2 regions of the Streptomyces sp. NPDC050546 genome follow, and region 2 is predicted to be linked to the other one. Evidence: riboswitches for the same ligand, from Rfam matches in the RefSeq annotation. Region 2 holds a riboswitch; the other holds the start of a gene.

Region 1 (4,270 bases), on a different contig from region 2:
GGCCCTGGCCAGGGAGGCCTGGCACGAGGCCCTGCTGGAGCGGGGCATCCTGCCTTTCCTGCGCGAGGCACTCGTCAGCCCGGACACGGCCGCCGCGCTGCACCACACCTCCTCGTCCACGCCGATCAGCCGCATCCCGCACCTCGGCTACGACCGCCCGGGTTTCACCAGCCCGGACGAAGGCCACCGCGGCTCGCGGCCGAGCTACAGCAGCCCGGACTACACCAGCCCGGACTACGGAGGACCGGAACACCAGCCGGAGTAGCCGGGACCCACAGGCCAAGAGACCAGAGGCCGGCCAAGGGCCAGGGGCCAAGGGCCAAGGGCCAGGGACCATGTGTCCCCAGCCCTCGGCCCTCCCGGCGTGTACGCAGCCCGCCTCGCGGCCTGTGTGCGGCCGGATCAGTCCGCGATCGGCAGGTACACCCGGTTCCCGCTCGCCGCGAACTCCTTCGACTTCTGGGCCATGCCCTCCTCGATCTCGGTCCTTGTACCGCCGTGTTCACGACGGATGTCCTGCGAGATCTTCATGCTGCAGAACTTGGGACCGCACATCGAGCAGAAGTGAGCCGTCTTGGCGGGCTCTGCCGGCAGGGTCTCGTCATGGAACTCCCTTGCTGTGTCCGGGTCGAGGGCCAGGTTGAACTGGTCCTCCCACCGGAACTCGAAGCGAGCGTCGGACAACGCGTCGTCCCATTCCTGGGCACCCGGGTGTCCCTTGGCGACGTCGGCCGCATGGGCTGCGATCTTGTAGGTGATGACGCCGGTCTTGACGTCGTCACGGTTCGGCAGTCCCAAGTGCTCCTTGGGCGTGACGTAGCACAGCATCGCCGTGCCCCACCAAGCGATCATCGCGGCGCCGATGCCGGAGGTGATGTGGTCGTACGCCGGCGCGACGTCCGTGGTCAGCGGGCCGAGCGTATAGAACGGAGCTTCATCGCAGATCTCCTGCTGAAGGTCGATGTTCTCCTTGATCTTGTGCATCGGGACATGGCCCGGGCCTTCGATCATGGTCTGTACGTTGAAACGCTTGGCGATCCGGTTGAGTTCCCCGAGCGTCCTCAACTCCGCGAACTGTGCCTCGTCGTTGGCGTCCGCGATGGAGCCGGGCCGCAGGCCGTCGCCGAGCGAGTAGGTGACGTCGTACGCGGCGAGGATCTCGCAGAGTTCCTCGAAGTGCTCGTACAGGAACGACTCCTGGTGGTGCGCGAGGCACCAGGCGGCCATGATCGAGCCGCCGCGGGAGACGATGCCGGTCTTGCGGTTGGCCGTCAGCGGCACATAGGCCAGGCGCACGCCCGCGTGGACCGTCATGTAGTCCACGCCCTGCTCGGCCTGTTCGATGACCGTGTCCTTGTAGACCTCCCAGGTCAGATCCTCGGCCCTGCCGTCGACCTTCTCCAGGGCCTGGTAGAGCGGCACGGTGCCGATGGGGACGGGGGAGTTGCGCAGCACCCACTCACGCGTGGTGTGGATGTTGCGGCCGGTGGAGAGGTCCATGACCGTGTCGGCGCCCCAGCGGGTCGCCCAGGTCATCTTCTCGACCTCCTCCTCGATGGAGGACGTCACCGCCGAGTTGCCGATGTTGGCGTTGACCTTCACCAGGAACCTCTTGCCGATGATCATCGGCTCGATCTCCGGGTGGTTGACGTTGGCCGGCAGCACGGCCCGGCCCGCGGCGATCTCGTCGCGGACCACCTCGGGCGAGACGTTCTCCCGGATGGCCACGTACTCCATCTCGGGCGTGATCTCGCCGCGGCGGGCGTACGCGAGCTGCGTGACCGCCTTCCCGTCCCGGCTGCGTCGCGGCTGGCGCGGGCGGCCGGGGAAGACGGCGTCGAGGTTGCGGAGGCCGCCGCGGGGCGAGGTGTGCTTGATGCCGTCGTCCTCGGGACGGACGGGGCGGCCCGCGTACTCCTCGGTGTCGCCGCGGGAGATGATCCAGTTCTCGCGCAGCGGCGGCAGGCCCCTGCGGACGTCGGTGTCGATGAGTGGATCGGTGTACGGGCCCGAGGTGTCGTACAGCGTGACGTCCTGCCCGTTGGTGAGATGCACCTGACGGACCGGCACGCGCAGGTCGGGGCGGGTGCCCTCGACGTACGCCTTGTGCCAGCCGATGGACTTCCCGGCCTCCTCGGACTGTGCGTCCTGAACGGAGGCAGGCGTGCGTGCGTCCTTGTCGGTCATGAGACCTACTCCCTACGCCGGCATTACCCGGTAACAGGTTCGGCGGTCGACGCAGCGGTTTCCGTCTGCCGACGTTCCGTGTGAAACATCACTCGACTTCGGTGATGTTTCATGTGAAACATCGCTGGGACGGAGGTCAGCGCCCTCTCAGCCCGGTGCTCCGAGCTCCCGCGTGTACAAAAGGTGCCTCCACGCTAGCGGCAATTCTGGCGCGGTGAACAGAGGGCCCCCCTCGTTCTTGCGATGATCGGTCGGTGACCACGACGCAGCGTCCCCCTTACCCACCGCCCGAGCCGCCTCGCGGATCCGGCGCCGGAAACGGCAACGGCCGGGGAGACGGCCACGATTTTGTCTCCGGGTCCGGGTATGGGCCCGAGGCGGGTTTCGGGCCCGGGGCGGGTTTCGGGCCCGGGTCCGGGGCAGGTGCAGGCGGTGAGCGTGGTTCCGGCTCTGCCGGGGGATACGGGCCGGGCAACGGCCAGGGTGGTGGCTCAGCCGGTGGGCACGGAGACGGTCCGGGCGACGGGCACGGTCCGGGTTCAGGGGGCGGGCACGGGCACGGTTCCGGGACCGGCGGAGGCGACGGCCACGGACATGGCCCCGGTTCCGCGCCAGGTGGCGGACACGGGCACTCGCACAGCCACGGTCCGGCCACACCTGTCTCCATGCATCTGCGCAAGATCATCGCGGCGATCCTGATCCCGTTCGGCGCGGCCGTGCTGATCGGTCTCGTCGTGCTGTGGCCGGGCGGCGCCCCGTCCCACGAGCGCACCGGCGTCGGCTTCGACCGGCAGACCGAACAAGCCTCGGTCACCAAGGTCGTGGAGATCAGCTGCAAGGAGGCCGGCGCCTCGGGGGTCCCGCCGACGGGCGACACCTCCACCGCCGAGGGCTCCTCCGCGGCGCAGCAGGAGAAGGGCACCTGCAAGCGGGCGACGATCCGGGTCGACAGCGGCAAGGACAAGGGCCGCACCTTCACCGAGATCATCCAGCCGGACCAGTCCCGCCAGCTGCACGAGGGCCAGAAGGTCGTGGTCGCCTACGAGCCCTCAGCGCCGAAGGACCTGCAGTACTCGGTCACCGACGTCAACCGCCGTCTGCCCTTGGCCCTGCTGGCCGGCATCTTCGCGGTCGCCGTCGTGGTCGTCGGGCGGCTGCGGGGGGTCATGGCCCTCATCGCGCTGGCCATGAGCTTCCTGGTGCTGAACTTCTTCATCCTGCCCGCGATTCTGCAGGGCTCGAACCCGTTGGTCGTGGCGGTGGTGGGCTCGAGCGCCATCATGCTCATCGCCCTGTACCTTTGTCATGGTTTGTCCGCACGGACCTCCGTGGCGGTGCTCGGCACCCTCGTCTCCCTGTTGCTGATCGGCATCCTCGGCTCGGTGTTCATCGACTGGGCCGCACTCACTGGCAACACGGACGACAACACCGGTCTGATCCACGGCCTCTACCCGACGATCGACATGAGCGGTCTGCTGCTCGCCGGCATCATCATCGGCTCGCTCGGTGTACTCGACGACGTGACGGTCACGCAGACCTCGGCGGTCTGGGAGCTGCACGAGGCAAATCCGTCGATGGGCTGGCGCGGGCTGTACCGCGCGGGCATCCGGATCGGCCGCGACCACATCGCCTCCGTCGTCAACACGCTCGTCCTCGCCTACGCGGGTGCCGCCCTGCCGCTGCTGCTGCTGTTCTCCATCGCGCAGAGCGGTGTGGGGACGGTCGCCAACAGCGAGCTGGTCGCCGAGGAGATCGTGCGCACGCTGGTCGGTTCGATCGGCCTGGTCGCCTCGGTGCCGGTCACCACCGTTCTGGCCGCGCTCGTGGTCTCGGCCGACCGCACCGGGGAGGAGCGCGCCGTGGAAGCCGCGGCGGCCCCGGCACGCGGGGGGAGGGGCCGGCGGCGTAAGCGCTGACGTCTCTGAGCCAGACGTCCCAGCGCCCCTCCGCCGAAGCGTTCGCACCGCTCGGCGGCATCCGGTGAAGCGTTACTCCACCATGCCGCCGGAGGGGTGTCTCACCCGGCGCCCTGTTCCGCCAGGATGCGGTCCAGCGCCTCGTCGAGGTGGGCGTCGAAGTCGGC
Region 2 (4,270 bases):
CGACCGTCGTCAGCTCCGTCCCCGAGGCGACCAGCGAACGCTCCAGCACGTCGAGGCTGGGCGCCCCGCCCGTACCCATGATCAGGCGGGACGTGAAGGACGTACCACCGAGGACAAACGGATCGTCGGCCATGGTCAGCCTCCTTGGACGGCGGTGAGGACTTCCACACGGTCTCCCTCGGCGAGGGACGTGGCCGGCCACTGCGCGCGCGGGACGACGGTCTCGTTGAGGGCGGCGGCCACTCCGGAGGGCGAGGCGGTGAGCGAACTCACGACGGTGTCGAGAGCCGTGCCGGGCCGGACGTCCCGGGGCTCGCCGTTGACGGAGATGTTCATACGGGCTGCTCCGTGAGTGCGGTGGCGGTACTGAAGCGCTTCGGGGTGAAGGGGCGGGCCTCCTCGGGGAGTTCGCCCGCCGTCAGGGCGTGTGCCAGGGCGTCGCCGGTCACCGGGGTGAGCAGGACACCGTTGCGGTAGTGCCCGGTGGCCAGCAGCAGTCCCTCCAGACCGGTCGGGCCGAGCAGCGGCGCGTTGTCGGGGGAGCCGGGCCGCAGTCCGGCCCGGGTCTCCGTGAACGGCAGCTCGGTGATGCCCGGGACCAGCTCGTGCGCGTCGCGCAGCAGCTCGTACACGCCGCCCGCGGTCACGGTGGTGTCCCAGCCCGTCTCCTCGCTGGTCGCCCCGATGACCAGCTCGCCGCTCTCGCGCGGCACCAGATAGACATGGCTGCCGCGCACGACCGCGCGTACGGTCCGGCTCAGGAAGGGGCCGTGCCGCCCCGGCATGGTCAGCCGTACGACCTGCCCCTTCACCGGTCGCACGGGAGGCAGCACGTCCTCGGGGACGCCCGTGAGCCGTCCGCTGAGGCTGCCCCCGGCCAGCACCACCTGCCCGGCGTCCAGCGCGGTCCCGTCGGCCGTGACGACGCCCGCGGCCCGGTCCCGTACGACGGTGAGGCGCTCCGCCCACGCCCGGTGGAAGACCACACCCGCCCGCTCGCACGCCGTCACCAGCGCCCCGGACAGTCGCCGCGGGTCGATCTGGTGGTCGCCGTCGACCCGCAGCCCGCCGCGCACGCCCGGCGCGAGCATCGGCTCCAGGCGGCGGCACTCCCGCCCCGACAGCCACTGCGACTCCAGGCCGGACTGCTGCTGCAGGGCGTGCAGTTCGCGCAGATGGGCCCGGTCGTCGGCGTCCAGGGCGACGGCGAGCGTGCCGCAGCGGCGGTAGCCGAGGTCGTGGCCCGTGAGGTCGGTGAGCTCGGCCGCGAAGTCCGGGTAGCGCCGGGCGGAGGCGAGGTTCAGGCCGAGCAGGGTCTGCTCGCCGTAGTGCAGTTCCGTGACGGCGGCGAGCATGCCGGCCGCCACCTGTGCGGCCCCGCCGCCCGGCTCGGGGTCCACCACGGCCGTGGCGAGCCCGCGTTGTGCGGCCCGCCACGCGGTGACCAGGCCGATGATGCCGCCCCCGATGACGAGGACGTCTGACGTTGGCGTACGCGACATGGGCGTCCAGCCCCTCCCTTCGCCGGCATGACCCGGATCAGGTTCGTACGGTCGGAGGCCGCCAGCCTCCCTCTCAGCCCGGTGCGTCCGGGCTCCCGCGAGTGCTCTACGTTGGCCACCCTAGCCCGATGCCGTATGTCGCAGTAAGGGAGCCTCCGTCCATGGCCCGATCCCTCGACGGTCTTCTCCTCGCCCCGGTCGCCGACCAGGCCCCTGGCCAGGTGGGGACCCGCACCCGGTTCACGTACCACGAGAGGGACGGCGAGATCTGGGCCGAGTACACGGGCGGCGACGTCGTACGCGGCCACCTCGTGGGTACCCGGGAGGGTGACCGGCTGGACTTCCGGTACGTACAGCTCAAGCAGGACGGAACCACCTCCTCGGGGCACTGTGTGTCGACGGTCGTGGAGCTTCCCGACGGGCGGGTGCGGCTGGAGGAGACGTGGGAGTGGGAGTCGCAGCAGGGCAGTGGGACGAGCGTTGTGGAGCAGGTCACTGCGCATGAGCACTGACTGACAAAACGTCAGGTGTCTATGGTGATCAGGTGAGCGAGCAGACGCAGGAACCAGGTCCGTCAGCGCCGCGGCGCGTGGTCGTGGCGGGTGCGGGCATGGCCGGTGTGCAGACCGCGGTCGCCCTGCGGGAGCAGGGTTTCACCGGCACCGTGATCCTCATCGGCGCCGAGCCCCACCAGCCGTACGACCGGCCCCCGTTGTCCAAGGCCGTCCTGCTCGGCAAGGCCGAGGGCTCCGCCTTCGACCTCGACTTCGAGGCCCTCGGCATCGAGCTGCGACTCGGCTGCGAGGTGCTGGGCCTGCGCCCCGGCGATCACGAGCTGGACACCGAGGACGGGCCCGTGCCGTACGACGCCCTCGTCGTCGCGACCGGCGCCGAACCGGTCCGGCTGCCCGGCTCGGAGGGCGTGCCGGGTGTGCATCTGCTGCGCACCCTGGACGACGCCGAGCGGCTGCGGCCCGTGCTGGCCCGCAAGCACGACATCGTGGTCGTCGGCGCGGGCTGGATCGGCGCGGAGTTCGCCACCGCAGCGCGCGAGGCGGGCTGCGCGGTGACCGTCGTGGAGGCCGCCGAACGGCCGCTCGCCGGGGCGCTGCCCGCCGAGGTCGCGGCCCCGATGGCCGGCTGGTACGCCGACGCGGGTGCGGTGCTGCGCACGCACGCGCGCGTGGAGCGCGTCGAGCCCGGGGCGGTGCTGCTCGACGACGGCACGCGGCTGCCGGCGGGCGCGGTCGTGGTCGGCATCGGCGCCCGCCCCGCCACGGCGTGGCTGGCCGGCTCCGCAGTGGAGCTAGGTGCCCAGGGCGAGATCGTGTGCGACCAGCACCTGCTTACGTCGGTGCCGGACGTGTACGCGGTCGGCGACTGCGCATCCTTCCCCTCGGGGCGGTACGGCGAGCGCCTGCTGGTGCACCACTGGGACAACGCCCTCCAGGGGCCGCGCACGGTGGCCCTGAACATCGTCGGCCGGGCCTCGGGGGAGACCCCGGCGGTGTACGACCCCGTGCCGTACTTCTGGTCCGAGCAGTTCGGGCGGTTCGTGCAGTACGCCGGGCACCACGCCGGCGCCGACACGACCCTGTGGCGGGGCGACCCGGCCGGGCCGGCCTGGACGGTCTGCTGGCTCCGCGGGGACCGGCTGGTCGCCCTGCTGGCGGTGGGCCGGCCCCGGGACCTGGCGCAGGGGCGTCGCCTGATCGAGTCGGGCGCCGCCATGAATCCGGTGCTGCTGGAGGACCCGGCCAGGCCGCTGAAGGCGGCTACGGCGTAGCTGTCGGGGGCTGTCGGGGGAGCCTGTCGTCCGCCCAGGTGGGCCGGGCTGACTTCCGACTGTCAGTGGCGGATGGCAGGCTGGTTTCCGTGACCGAGATTGACGCAAAGATCGATGCTCTCGTCCCCGCCTGGCTCACCCTCCCCGACATCGCCGAACAGTTCGGTGTCGAGGTGACGCGTGTGCGGCAGCTGGTCAAGGACGGCCAGCTCCTCGCCGTACGCCGAGGTGAGAACCGCGCGCTGCACGTCCCCGCCGCCTTCATCGACGGGGACAAGGTCGTCAAGGGCCTGTCCGGGACCCTGACACTCCTGCGGGACGACGGTTTCACGGACGAGGAGATGCTGGAGTGGCTCTTCACCCCCGACCCGAGCCTGCCCGGCACCCCGGCGCAGGCACTGAGTGAGAATCGCGGCACGGAGGTGAAGCGACGCGCCCAGGCGCTCGCGGTCTGACCCGACTCGACGAGACACCGTCCGGTGCCGTGCGAGCGGGGCCGGACCCGAACGACGGCCCGGAGCACGGGCCGCGGCTTCCATGAGGCCACGGCCCCGGGCCGGCTCGCGCCCGCTCAGGGCGCGGGCCGCCGCCCGGCTGTCGCCGGCAGAGTGGCCTCGCCGCCCTCCCGGCACCGCCAAGGGGCGCTTCGGCGCCCTGGCCGCACCCCGTACGCCACCGCCACCGACACCCAGGGGGACACGCATGCCCGACACCGCCGCCACCACCGCACGGGCCCAGCTCGCCGACGCCCGGGTCTACCTCTGCACCGACGCCCGCGAGCGGCAGGGCGACCTCGTGGAGTTCCTCGACGCCGTGCTGGCCGGCGGGGTCGACATCGTGCAGTTGCGGGACAAGGGCCTGGAGGCCGGCGAGGAACTGGAGCACCTGGCCGTCTTCGCCGACGCCTGTGCCCGGCACGGGAAGCTGCTCGCGGTCAACGACCGCGCGGACGTCGCCCACGCCGCCGGCTCCGACGTGCTGC

The links. A riboswitch is a leader RNA that binds a small molecule or an ion and turns the genes downstream of it on or off. The one in region 2 is predicted to bind thiamine pyrophosphate.
Region 1: it holds a riboswitch for thiamine pyrophosphate, as region 2 does, so the genes downstream of both, thiC (phosphomethylpyrimidine synthase ThiC) here and thiO (glycine oxidase ThiO) in region 2, are expected to answer to the same signal.

Annotation. Positions count from the first base shown of each region.
Region 1 covers NZ_JBITGX010000009.1:314,484-318,753, reverse strand. The annotation lists gene ACIBK5_RS23980 (hypothetical protein) at 1-265, shown strand, start outside; gene thiC (phosphomethylpyrimidine synthase ThiC) at 403-2,187, opposite strand; TPP riboswitch at 2,180-2,369, opposite strand; gene ACIBK5_RS23970 (YibE/F family protein) at 2,442-4,103, shown strand; gene ACIBK5_RS23965 (SsgA family sporulation/cell division regulator) at 4,205-4,270, opposite strand, start outside.
Region 2 covers NZ_JBITGX010000006.1:429,047-433,316, reverse strand. The annotation lists gene ACIBK5_RS18010 (thiazole synthase) at 1-133, opposite strand, end outside; gene thiS (sulfur carrier protein ThiS) at 136-336, opposite strand; gene thiO (glycine oxidase ThiO) at 333-1,502, opposite strand; TPP riboswitch at 1,500-1,611, opposite strand; gene ACIBK5_RS17995 (hypothetical protein) at 1,664-2,014, shown strand; gene ACIBK5_RS17990 (NAD(P)/FAD-dependent oxidoreductase) at 2,047-3,288, shown strand; gene ACIBK5_RS17985 (Rv2175c family DNA-binding protein) at 3,378-3,743, shown strand; gene thiE (thiamine phosphate synthase) at 3,991-4,270, shown strand, end outside.